3 regions of the Alteromonas sp. G4i13 genome follow, and region 1 is predicted to be linked to each of the others. Evidence: predicted binding sites of a transcription regulator. Region 1 holds the regulator's gene; each other region holds the start of a gene.

Region 1 (4,289 bases):
GGGAATAAGCCAGTTTGCGAGCCCAGTAAAGGCTGGCATTACTGCACCAAATACCATGATAAGCCCGTGTACCGTAGTCATTTGGTTAAAGAAGTTTGGCTCTACAATTTGTAGACCGGGTTGGAATAGTTCAGCGCGGATCACCATGGCCATCGCACCACCAACTAAAAACATAATAAAGGCAAACCACAGGTAAAGTGTGCCTATGTCTTTGTGGTTAGTGGTAAACAACCAACGCGTTATCCCTTTAGGAATATGATCGTGGTGTTCATGGTCATCATGTAGGTGACCGTCATGAGGCGCAGAGGTATCTGGCGAAATAACTTCAGTTGCTTTGCTCATTGTCTGCTCCTAGTTTCCGTTTGCCACTGCGTTTACATCTTTGGCTTGAACCATATCGCCAGTTTTATTTCCCCAAGCATTTCGCTCGTATGTAATAACTGCGGCAATTTCCTTAAGACTTAGCATTTTTCCAAACGCTTGCATGGCCGTCCCCGACTTACCATGAAGCACTATGTCAATATGGCCCTGCTGATCCTCCAGCGCCATTTTGCTGCCTTTTAATGCCGGGAACACGCCAGGTAAACCTTCACCATTTGGCATATGGCAAGCAGCGCACGTTGCGTTGTATACTCGCTCGCCCTCTTTCATCAGTTCATCCATAGACATATTCATAGAAAGTAGACGCTGCTCTTCTTCTTTTGCTTTACGAACAATCTCTTCTTGTTCGCCCATCCACTTTTCAAACTCGGCGGGTTCTTTAGCAATTACCACAACCGGCATATAGCCATGGTCTTTACCACAAAGCTCTGCGCACTGTCCGCGATAAATACCCGGCTCATTCACCTTGGCCCAAGACTCGTTAATAAAGCCGGGGTTGGCATCTTTTTTCACGGCAAAGTCAGGAACCCACCAAGAGTGGATAACGTCGTCAGAGGTAATAAGAAAGCGTACTTTTTTCCCAGTAGGAATAACCAAGGGACGGTCAACTTCCAGCAGGTAGTTATCTGTTTTCTGAAATTTGTTTTCTATTTGCTCGCGCTGAGTGGCGAGTAAAGAATAAAACTCTACATCGCTATCCATGTACTTGTAATGCCATTTCCATTGAGAGCCTGTTACTAACACCGTCATGTCAGGCTCAGACGTGTCTTCCATAGCAATTAGGGTATTCGCTGCGGGTACCGCCATGAAAATAAGAATAAGGAAAGGAATAACGGTCCAAGCAATTTCCACCTTCACGTTTTCGTGAAAATTAGCTGGCTTGGCGCCACGGGACTTTCTATGTAGATACATTGAGGCGAACATCACGCCAAAAACTACAACCGCGATACCTACACAAATGAAGAACATCAACATATGGAGGTCGTATACCTGCCCACTGATGTCGGTAGCACCGCGTCTCAAATTAAGCGAAGAGGCTTCTTCGCTTGCTTCTTGCGCAAAAAGCAAAGGGGAAAAAAGCAAAATTGGTATACTAGAACACCATTTTGCGAAAACGGTCGTTAGTTGTTTCACTCAGCACCTCCGTAATGGCGTGGTCAAAGACGCTGATTAATTTGCGCGATGCCCTACCAAATGGTTTGCGAACGATTGACCCATAACCTCAACTTGTAAAACAAATTTAGAGTCATTGTTATTATTTTGTTAATCTCTGTATAAGAATTGCGCAATAATGTCGCGCCGTCTAGTCTTTTCTATTAAAAATTTAACGAAGTGGTTAATTTTTAATCATTTACTAAAATGGTCGCGGGGGATTTCACGTGCAAAAAGAGAAAGCCATTGCTGTGGGATGCCCTTGGAATCAAACAGGCATTTTGAACACGGGGTTAAAGTAAATGCTCGACTAACTAGTTAAGAAATCAATAAGTAATCGATGACTCAATGTCGATTTCAAACAAAATTCAAAATAAAAAATGGAAAATACTTGAAGCATTCATAGAAAGAATAACGTGAGTAATGATAAAAATAAGCGCGCAGAAAACCAACAGGTTTGCTAGGCAGGATAAAACCTAAGTTGGCAGATTGAAGAAAAAAACAGGAACAAAAGACATAAAAAAAGCGGCTAACGCGCCGCTTTTATACAAACAAGCTAAAATACTACATCCAGTCAGCGTTTCTGATCACACCCACCGCAATGCCTTCTATCGCAAAATGTTCAGTCGCTAAATCAACTTTTATTGGTGCAAACTCATCATTCTCAGCATGAAGCAATACTTCACGCCCGCGTTTCTCTAGACGCTTTACGGTGACGTCTTCATCTACACGCGCCACAACCACCTGACCGTTGTGAACATCAGTGGTGCGATGAACAGCGAGAAGATCACCGTCTAAAATACCAATGTCTTTCATGCTCATACCGTTAACGCGTAGCAAAAAGTCGGCATGGGGTTGAAACAGTGCAGGATCGACTTTGTAGTGCGATTCAACATGCTCTTGCGCCAAGATCGGCTCACCGGCTGCAACACGCCCAATTAACGGTAGGCCTTCTTCTTCTTGTGCGTCGTTATCAAGAGGGATATTGAGCTTAATGCCACGAGACGTACCAGGCAAAATTTCAATCACGCCTTTACGCGCCAATGCTTTCAAATGTTCCTCTGCTGCATTAGCAGAACGAAAGCCAAGCTGACGGGCTATTTCCGCACGAGTAGGCGGCATTCCCGTTTCTAACATGGTTGTTTTAATAAGTTCTAAAACTTCGGTTTGTCGAGCTGTGAGTGGGCGCATAAAAGACCTGTCTGTTCATACAGTTCCTGTAAGTATATACACCTAAAACTAAATAACAAGCACTTGCCGCGTCTTTTGCGATCTGCAATAGCCTACGACAAGTGCTTTCCTCTTATTTTACGAGAAGAGCCATGTTCGGGTTACTAATTTGTAACTCCAGCTCCCCATCACTATTTTGACGTGTGCGCATGCCTTCAACATTATCGAGCCCAAGTCCAGGGCTTTGCCACACCACATTGCCTTTATTATCAACCTCAACCACGCGATATGCGATGCTGTCATAATAATTGTACGAATAGTCATTCTCGTTAGGCTGGTAGATAGCGAGAATCGACTGATTAGACGACGTCGTTGGAACAGCCGCTATATACTGAGGGTAGAATGACGGTGCTATAGCGTCTTTGAGTTCTAATGCATCGCTCGCCACGTCATAAACATTGATGGTGTTGTAGTTTCTATTTAAACACGCAAATTCAAGTTCGCTATCACTATCAAAATTTACCGTGAGCAATTGGTCACAATTGGTTTCCAATTCATTCAATCCAACAAATTCACCATCCTGCATTTTATAGAGCTTGAGCGAACTATAGCCCCCAACAGCAAAATAATGCACACCGTCTTTTTCAGAGGCAGCAAGCGCATTAATTGAAAAATCGTTAATGATTGAGTCGATAAGCACCTGATTCTCGATATCAAACGCTTTAAGTCGATTGTTCTCAATAATAACTGCATCGGCGTAACTATCGTTATTTACGTCAATGGCTTCAATAAACGAAATTTCACTATTCTGATTATTGTTCAGTGTCCACTGAATAGCGTTATCTGTAAGTCTCACGACATTAAACGACGAACTATAATCCAGTGCCCCTATTAGTAACTCACCCACACCGTCATTGTTGTAGTCTGTAACGACCGGTTTGCTATAGTTATAGACATCTTCGCCAACCTCAGCACTTATCGCAAAGTTATCCTCTTTATCTACCGATAAAATCTGAATAGATGATTCGTAACTACTTGTATCGCTAACAAAGACGGCTCTTTCATCATTATCGCCATAAGGTGCCCAACCCGCGGCATGATATCTACTCGCGCGCGGCGCACCTTTTATATCTGATAAGGCATATTCACCGTTGGCATCTTGTTGCGCTACTAAAATTTGATTCTCACCAGTCCAAATAATGTCGTCCACATTGTCATTGTCTAAATCGTCAATGAGAAGTGACATGCCACTGTAAGTGTTGTGGTTAAGAGCCCACTGCTCAGAGATTTGTCCCGCTTCTAATGCAAAACCTCTAACTTGTCCCCACTGACACTCGGAGACAACCACTATTCCTTCTGTAGCTGGGCTTTCTTTACTATAGGCGATATCACAAATGTCACCATGTTCCGCCGTTGCCAAACTGCTTTTCGATACTGCTGAGTAGATTGAGATATCATTCCAACTATCGGCACCGATGATTTCATCTACACCATCGTTATTCATATCACCCAGCACAACAAATGCGTCGCTGAACCCGCTACCGTATAGCCATTGGTTGGCACCGCTTTCGATATCAAATACATAA
Region 2 (4,289 bases), on a different contig from region 1:
TTGGTCGTACCTACTACTCTAAAACCTCTGTGGGTATCACCCAAAGATAGTGGGATAAGCCACGATACCTGCTTGTTAGATTGAAGCGCCGCAATACTTTTATATTCAATACCTTTGGTGGGAGTGCCTATATTAAACACTGATGACAGGAGTAAATTAAGCTGTCCACTTGGTGCGCCAACAATAAGATCTACACCAGAAACGGTGCGCGTAAAACTGGTTTTAACTTGGGTGCGAATAACGTCCACGCACAAAAGTAAACTAATGCTGATGGTAATGCTTAAAAGTGTGAGGATTGCCGTTGTTTTCCTGCGCTTTAAGCTTTCAATAGCAATGGTACTTAGCATTACGCACGCTCCTGTGCTTTTGTGGCCTCATCGCCTCGCGTTTTTATGTGGTTTGTACTTGGGCTTAATTCACTCATGCTGCAGTGGCGGTCGAAATAACTCTCCATGGCTTTATCGTGACTAACAAAAATCATGGTGCTTTCACCTGCAACGTCTTTTAGCAGCGACATAAAACTATCTCTGGCATCGGTATCTAGGGCAGAGGTAGGTTCATCGACAATTAATAATTGTGGGTCGTTAATCAGTGCTCTGGCAATGGCAACGCGCTGCTGCTGACCAATACTCAATGCGTCAGCTTTCGCATGCAGCACGTGAGAAGGCAGCTGTAGCTTGTCCAGTAAATGACGAAGCTTTGCGTCTGATGCTGTCTTGCTGACGTTTGTACTTGCAAAATACACCGCCGCATTAATGTTCTGTGCCACAGAAAGGTAGGGAATAAGATTAAATTGTTGAAAAACAACGCCGATATTGCGTGCTCTAAACTTGTCCCGCTGTCGGTTCGATAATGTGGAGAAAGGCTGCGCTAATAAGGCAATGTCGCCCTGAGTTGGAGTTAATGTTCCGCACAGCAAATTGAGCAATGTGCTCTTTCCGCTACCCGAAGGCCCTGAGAGAAAAACGTGCTCACCTTGCGAAACTTGCCACGCTTTAATGTCAATGATGGGGGGGCTTTCTTTGGTGTACGAAAACTGTAAATTGCTAACTTCAATCGCTTTGTTGCGCTCTTCAGTCACTGCACTGCGGCCTTCAACTACTGCATTGCGCTGGGAGTGAGTGCTATTGTTTTTATTGATGGTATTCACGCTAAGCCCGACCTGTATTTACGTCTTATGTTCACATTAGCAAAAGCGACACGTCTGTTCACCCAGTTAAAAACCAGAGAAAACACATTGCCGCGTTGAGGTAATGTTATCAAATAACATTTTTTCGTATAGCTATGCTATCAGATCTCATCAGCCTAAAGCGGCAATTGCTCTTATTAATTGCTCATCATAACGACGCAAAAGAAAGGCGCGCCTAAATTATCAGCCGTTAGCTTGTAGCTTTACCACTTCTGCGCTTTCATCTTCTAATACGCTTTCTGCGGTAGCGCCTTTGAAAATCTTACTGATTTTATCTTTGTTTTTAGACAGCATAATGGTGAGTTCTTCCACTACGCTATCGTCTAGCTTAATGCCCTTCGCATAAATGTAGTCAGCAAGGTTATCCGCTGCATCGAGCATTTTGTCATACTGATCGGCTTCTTTTTTGTCGGTAGTTACCAATTTTTCTACCCCTTTGTGCGTAACAACATACTGTGTGGTAATGGCCATGGTAGGTCCCCTGTTTGTTAAAGACACAAAAACTGTACAGTATTTTACTGTATAAATAAACAGTATTTTGATTAAATGTCTGAGCGTAGTGTTTGGGGAAAGGGCAAATGATTGTTCTAAAGGTGATTAATGCTTGTGCAATTAGTAACTGCTGCGTATAATGCGCGCCCTTACAGCCATCCCAATTCGTTCCTTGTCTCCATACAGTCGGCTGTACTGTCGAGGCTACAACCGTAAGGAGCTATAATGCGTCATTACGAAATCGTATTTATGGTTCACCCTGATCAGAGTGAACAAGTACCTGGTATGATCGAGCGTTATACCACAATCCTAAAGCAAGACGGTGGTCAGATTCATCGTTTAGAAGATTGGGGCCGTCGTCAACTGGCTTACCCAATTGAAAAGCTGCACAAAGCCCACTACGTACTAATCAATGCTGAAGCGTCTGCAGAAGCTGTTGATGAATTGGAAAATGCTTTCCGTTTCAACGACGTGATCCTACGTAACATGGTTATGCGCACTAAGACTGCTGTGACTGAGCCTTCTCCAATGATGAAAGAAGAGCCTCGTCGTGAGCGTCGTGACGATTCTGCTCCTCGCCAAGATCGCGCGGAAAAGAAAACTGAAACCACTGAAGACAACGCTTAAGGAGATCACCCATGGCTCGTTTTTTCAGACGTCGTAAGTTCTGCCGTTTCACTGCAGAAGGTGTGACTGAGATTGATTACAAAGATATCGCTACTCTGAAGAACTACATCACTGAGAGCGGTAAAATTGTCCCTAGCCGTATTACTGGTACAAGCGCAAAATATCAGCGTCAGCTGTCTTCTGCGATCAAGCGCGCACGTTTCCTTGCGTTGCTTCCGTACACTGATTCACACAAGTAATTTGGCGAATATAAGGGTTAGCTAAGATGAATATCATCCTACTAGATAAAATCGCCAACCTTGGCGGCCTGGGCGACCAAGTGACTGTTAAGTCTGGTTACGCTCGTAACTTCCTTTTCCCACAGGGTAAAGCGGTTCCTGCAACTAAAGACAACGTTGAAAAGTTCGAAGCACGTCGTGCTGAACTTGAAGCGAAAATTGCTGAGCAACTAGCTGCTGCTAACGCACGCGCTGAAAAAGTTGCTGAGCTTGCTGAAGTTACAATCGCAGCTCCTGCTGGTGACGAAGGTAAACTATTTGGCTCTGTTGGTACTCGTGACATCGCTGATGCAATCACTGCAGCTGGCGTTGAAGTACAAAAAGCAGAAGTTAAACTACCTACTGGTACTCTTCGTGAGACTGGTGAGTATGACATCGACTTACAACTTCACTCTGACGTTATCACTTCAATCAAAGTGATCATCATTGCTGAAGCGTAATCGCTGACGTATTTGAAAAAAGCCGCTCCTAGAGCGGCTTTTTTTTGCTCTAAATTTTTGTTCGATACTTAAAGACCAATACCAATCCGCATAGATGATTGCCCACCCAGAAGGCGCTGGCAAGTTTCCTAACAAAGCGTGGGAATGCAGGAATGGCCGTTGCTTTTCAAATTCCCAGAGTGAAGCTTGCCAGACCTTCCCGAAGGGCGAGTTTAAAATATCCCTACCCTCACTCCACGTCGCGACGCCTAATTAACGATGGGTGTAAGCAAATATGTCCAGCGCCGACAAATGGCGTATTTTTGAGGTCCACTCATCTGCGATAAATAACGTTTTTTAAACGGTATTTAAACAAAATGTTAATAATCGCTGAAATTCTTAGTGTCATGGCTTTAAACTTTTTCTGTCATTCCTGCGACCTATAGTAAACCAAACAATAAAAAGCATAAGTGCCATATTATGGACATCACTAAGCAAGCAATAAAAAACGCGACTGGGGTAGGTATCGGAATAACGCTACTGGTATTTTTAGGGCTATATAGCCTGTTTAATTTACCGGTACAGCTGTTTCCTGACATTGAAAGACCGAATATTAACATCCAGACCTCGTGGCGCGCTGCTTCGCCCCAAGAAATTGAGTCGGAGATCATTGAACCTCAAGAGGAAGTGCTGCAAGGGATCCCTGGCCTTGAGTCGATGAATGCATGGGCAAACCAAGGTAATGCGTGGATTAATCTAGAGTTTGGTTTAGATACGGACATGCAGAAAACGCTCATTGAAGTGATTAGCCGCATGAATCGCGTACCGCCACTACCTCGCGATGCCTTGTCTCCTAATATTATGCTTGCTGGAAGTGGGGGAGACGCCCCCGCTTTGACCTACTTTTTTCTTCAGCGCCTTCCGGGCAATCCAAACGAAATTAATACCTATGTAACCTTTTTTACCGATGTCATTAAACCTCAGCTTGAATCTATCCCGGGCGTTGCAAGGGCGCGTATGGAAAGCGGGGTTGGCGGCGTTGAGGAGTTTCAAATTGTTTTCGACCCGTTTAAAGCGGCGCAGTTAGGCATTGACCTAACGGCAGTTGCCAACGAGTTGGGGCGTGCGAATGATATTTCAGGTGGCTTTGTCGATGTGGGCAGAAGACGCTATACCCTGCGTTTTGAAGGTCGCTACGAGCCTACGCAAATGGGTGAAATGATCCTCGAATGGCGAGACGGCAGCCCTATCACGCTAAATGACATTGCCGAAATTAAAATCACC
Region 3 (4,289 bases), on a different contig from region 1:
TGGCGGCACTTATTAACCCGCACTCATTAACCGATGGCGCGTCAAATCAGCCACAGCCCGATGGCAATAAACCTTACTTCGATGAGCAGTTAGGCACATGGGTTGCACCATTTATTATGGCGGCCATCAATACTAAAAACGTTCATCGCACGAACTACCTGGGCGGATATAGCTACGGCAAGAACTTTCAATATGATGAAATGATGATGACTGGCCCAGGTGAGAAAGGTGAAGCCATGGCGAATCACGTTGCCAAAGATAAGTCGCTTGCAAGTGATGATGGCCCTAAACCAGGTGAAGGCCCGAGCAAAGAAGAGCGCGAAAATGGCTTTTACGATGTCATGTTTGTGGGTACCGCTACCAATGGTGATATGCTAGCCGTATCGGTAAAAGGCGACAAGGATCCAGGTTACGGCTCTACCAGTAAAATGATTTCAGAATCTGCCCTTTGCTTGTGCAAAGACGTTAGTTTATCTGGTGGTTTCTTCACACCTGCGGCAGCACTTGGTAACAAGCTTATCCGCCGTTTAGAAGAAAAAGCAGGCTTAACGTTTGCTATCGAGAAATAGCGATTCAAAAAACGAAGGCTGAACACAAATTGCGTTCAGCCTTTTCTCTCTGCGCTAGGTGTTATTGTTGTTTTTTAAGCGAGTACCGCTTTTAATGCTTTAACGCACGCGTCAGTTTCTTCAGGTGTCCCTACGCTAATACGTGACCATGAGTCGTACCCAGGCCACGTGCGCCCTACAACCTTTATACCTTGAGCTTTCATCTTTTCTGCAAATTTATCGTGCGGCATGCCCGTATCCATGTAAATAAAATTCCCTTGTGGATTTGGCGCAAACGGCTGCTTTAACTCTTTAGCTACTTTTACTAACTTTTCACGCTCAGTTTTAATGCGTGAGCGCATTGTGTTTAAGTTCTCATGATCATCCATACTTGCCATACCCGCTACTAATGCCAAGTAATTCACACCACCCATGCGCAGCATACCGCCCATTGTTTTAGCTTGCTCAGCAGGCATGATGGCGTAACCGAGACGCTGTCCCGCCATGGCGTGAATTTTAGAGAAGGTGCGGCAAATCACCACGTTGTACCCCTCAGCTACTAGCTTCGATTGCACATTAGCGGGGTAAGCATCAGACATTTCAATGTAGGCTTCATCGATGAAAACCTGTGCTTTCTTCGATACGCGTTTTGCAAAAGCGGTAAGCTTCGCCGCATCTACCATGCTCCCTGTCGGATTATTTGGATTACATACGTACACAGCAGTCGTATCTTCGGTTACTGCAGCTTCAATTGCATCTAGGTCAAAAGTCATATCATTGGCTAACGGCACGTAGATCACGTCTGCCCCCATAAACTCAGCGCCCCGTGGTACGCCTTCGTAGGTTGCCATAGACGTTACCAGCTTATTGCCGTTTTTGGTGATCCAGTCCGCATAGCCAAAAAGAATAGGTGAAGATCCATTCGTAATTACGATTTGCTCAGCAGATACGCCTTCTTGCTCAGCAATTTTTTGCGCTAACACTTCAACCGTAGCGTCGGTATAACGCGCTAGGTTTAAAAGCTCGCTTTGCATTGCCTTTGCGGCTTTTTTTGACGGCCCAAAGGCGTTTTCATTTGACGATAAGCGAATAAGACCATCGTTTACATTGGGGGTAGCAGACGGGAAGTGTTCAGTTTGCATACCTGCGGCACGAAGGTCGCCCATAATACTGTCAACGCTGGTCGTTAGCGCTACCGCGCCTGCACCTAATCCCACAGACTTTAACCAATTACGGCGTGAAGAATTCACGGTGCTCTGTTGTTCATTTTTATTCATATTTCGCTCTGCCTTCCGTCTATATTCACTTTAGACTAAAGGCTTAATTTTGAACGCGCAATAGCATGAAAAACCTAAACCATTGACATAAATGCACTTTTTACGTGCATGTGGCGCACTAAAATTGACAACATAAGAAGTTTTAACGCGTTAAGTCGTTACATTACGGTGCAGCGTTATTTTGTCGTTTTTGGCGTTTGCGATGAATGACATTTTTTCTGATGTTAAAGGCGCAGCACTCTCTCGCTATTGGTTCTTCGCACTTGAAGCCTGCCTTTTAAACGACTGTGTAATCCATCTATATAAATACAAAGTAAGAATTACGGCGAAACATTCATCGATTACTCAGTATGCAAAACAGGAGTTAAATATGGCTAAGGACCACGGCAACCAAATTAAAAACGACGACACTTACGAAGCCCTTCGCGACGAAGGCTACAGTAAAGAGAAGTCGGCGCGCATTGCCAATGCGCAAGCCAATAGCGAACAAACCCCTTCTAAAGATGGTGGAAAAGGCAAAAAATACGAGGATCGCACTAAAGAGGAACTGTATCAAAAGGCCAAGGAAGTCGGCATTGAAGGTCGCTCTAACATGAGCAAAGACGAATTAATTGATGCGTTACGCAATCATTAGTGGCGGATAGACCGCCACATACAAAAACTGGTCACTGTGGCGGTGATGATTACGTTTTATCAGACACGCATAATTTGTGCATTTCGTGGCAAACCTCAACTTCAAGTAAAGATCTACCGCCTCATTAGTAGGCGACTAGCTCTTCGCCCGCCCAATACATGACAATATTTCATGATAAAATGAAAATAAGTCATTTTTATTCATAGTTAAATCAACGTATAACGTGTTCATAGCTTTTACAGCAGTCTCACTACTCGGTTTAACTTTAGGAATAGAAGCGCATTCTCATGAACAACAACGTGAACACAGATTTCTCTTTTACTATTAACAGCGTTCAGTTTAATGAAGATTATCGCCCTTCAGACAACACACGCATCACCACCAACTTCGCCAATTTAGCTCGTGGTCAACGCCGCAAAGAAAATTTGCGCGATGCACTAAGCATGATAAACAACCGCTTTAATGCACTGGCTAGCTGGGATAATGAAAGTGGCGATCGCTATGCTGTCGAACTTGAAATTGTGTCGGTAGATATCGACGTTGAGGGTAACGGCAACACATTCCCAACTATCGAAATCTTACAAACCAATATAATTGACAAAAAAACGGGTAAACGCACTCAAGGTATTGTGGGAAACAACTTCTCGTCTTATGTTCGCGATTATGACTTTAGCGTTCGTCTATCTAATCACAATCGTGGCCAGTCTTCGTTCAGTGTCCCTACCGATTTTGGTGATCTGCACGGAAAGTTGTTTAAGTATTTCGTTAATTCAGAAGCCTATAAAGCACATTTTTCAAAGCTGCCGGTCATTTGTTTAAGCGTTTCCGACAATAAAACCTACCGTCGAACAGAAAATCAGCACCCCGTTTTAGGCGTTGAATATCAGCCTAATGAATCATCACTAACTGAACAGTATTTCAAGAAGATGGGCTTAAACGTGCGCTATTTCATGCCACCAAACAGTGCTGCTCCTTTTGCATTTTATTTCTTTGGTGATTTGTTAAACGACTACACCAATTTAGAACTTATCAGCACTATTGCTACGATGGAGACCTTCCAGAAAATTTATCGCCCTGAGATTTATAACGCTAACGCCCAGGCAGGTTTAAGCTACAAACCAAACTTGAAAAATAGCGATCACTCAGTGACTCGCATTGTTTATGACCGTGAGGAGCGGACTCATCTAGCCGTTGAACAAGGCAAGTTCGTAGAAGAGAACTTTATAAAGCCTTATCAACACAAGTTAGCGCAATTCACAGCAAGCTACGCCTGATCCGTTCATTTAGATACTTGCGATTTTCAAACCGCACATGTTGCGACTACAAAGCTATGATAAGGGCAGCACGTTCTGCCCCTCGCGCATCCATACAAATTATTGATTAGAAGAAAGCGAATCACATGAAAAAACTACTCCCCACTTCAATTGCAGGCAGTCTTCCAAAACCATCGTGGCTTGCACAGCCTGAAACCCTGTGGTCGCCGTGGAAGCTAGAAGATGAAGCATTAGAGGAAGGCAAAAAAGACGCGCTTCGCGTTACGCTTCAGGAACAAGCCCTATCAGGCATAGATATTGTGTGTGACGGTGAGCAAACTCGTCAGCATTTTGTAACTACTTTTATTGAGCACCTTGACGGTGTTGATTTTGAAAACCGTAAAACCGTACGTATTCGCAATCGCTACGACGCTAGCGTACCTGTCGTTACCCATGCTGTTACACGGCCAAAATCAGTGTTCGTTGAAGACGCAAAGTTCTTAAGGAGCCAAACCGATCAGCCCATAAAATGGGCGTTACCTGGCCCTATGACGATGGTTGATACGCTGTACGACGA

Evidence for each region. The regulator LexA, encoded in region 1, represses DNA repair genes until DNA is damaged. The targets are predictions, from matches to a motif close to TACTGTATNNNNATACAGTA.
Region 2: a site for LexA is predicted at 1,706-1,725, ahead of ACFI6J_RS03440 (YebG family protein). Genes of this name have one in related genera too.
Region 3: a site for LexA is predicted at 2,122-2,141, ahead of ACFI6J_RS07185 (DUF7218 family protein). Genes of this name have one in related genera too.

What each region holds. Positions count from the first base shown of each region.
Region 1 covers NZ_JBHNYX010000006.1:90,019-94,307, reverse strand. The annotation lists gene ctaD (cytochrome c oxidase subunit I) at 1-342, opposite strand, end outside; gene coxB (cytochrome c oxidase subunit II) at 352-1,515, opposite strand; gene lexA (transcriptional repressor LexA) at 2,098-2,724, opposite strand; gene ACFI6J_RS04375 (COG1470 family protein) at 2,837-4,289, opposite strand, start outside.
Region 2 covers NZ_JBHNYX010000005.1:33,302-37,590, reverse strand. The annotation lists gene ACFI6J_RS03450 (ABC transporter permease) at 1-347, opposite strand, end outside; gene ACFI6J_RS03445 (ABC transporter ATP-binding protein) at 347-1,150, opposite strand; gene ACFI6J_RS03440 (YebG family protein) at 1,373-1,660, opposite strand; gene rpsF (30S ribosomal protein S6) at 1,907-2,308, shown strand; gene rpsR (30S ribosomal protein S18) at 2,320-2,547, shown strand; gene rplI (50S ribosomal protein L9) at 2,574-3,026, shown strand; gene ACFI6J_RS03420 (efflux RND transporter permease subunit) at 3,486-4,289, shown strand, end outside.
Region 3 covers NZ_JBHNYX010000010.1:113,559-117,847, forward strand. The annotation lists gene ACFI6J_RS07175 (saccharopine dehydrogenase family protein) at 1-569, shown strand, start outside; gene ACFI6J_RS07180 (pyridoxal phosphate-dependent aminotransferase) at 644-1,825, opposite strand; gene ACFI6J_RS07185 (DUF7218 family protein) at 2,196-2,459, shown strand; gene ACFI6J_RS07190 (DUF1852 domain-containing protein) at 2,759-3,733, shown strand; gene ACFI6J_RS07195 (methionine synthase) at 3,859-4,289, shown strand, end outside.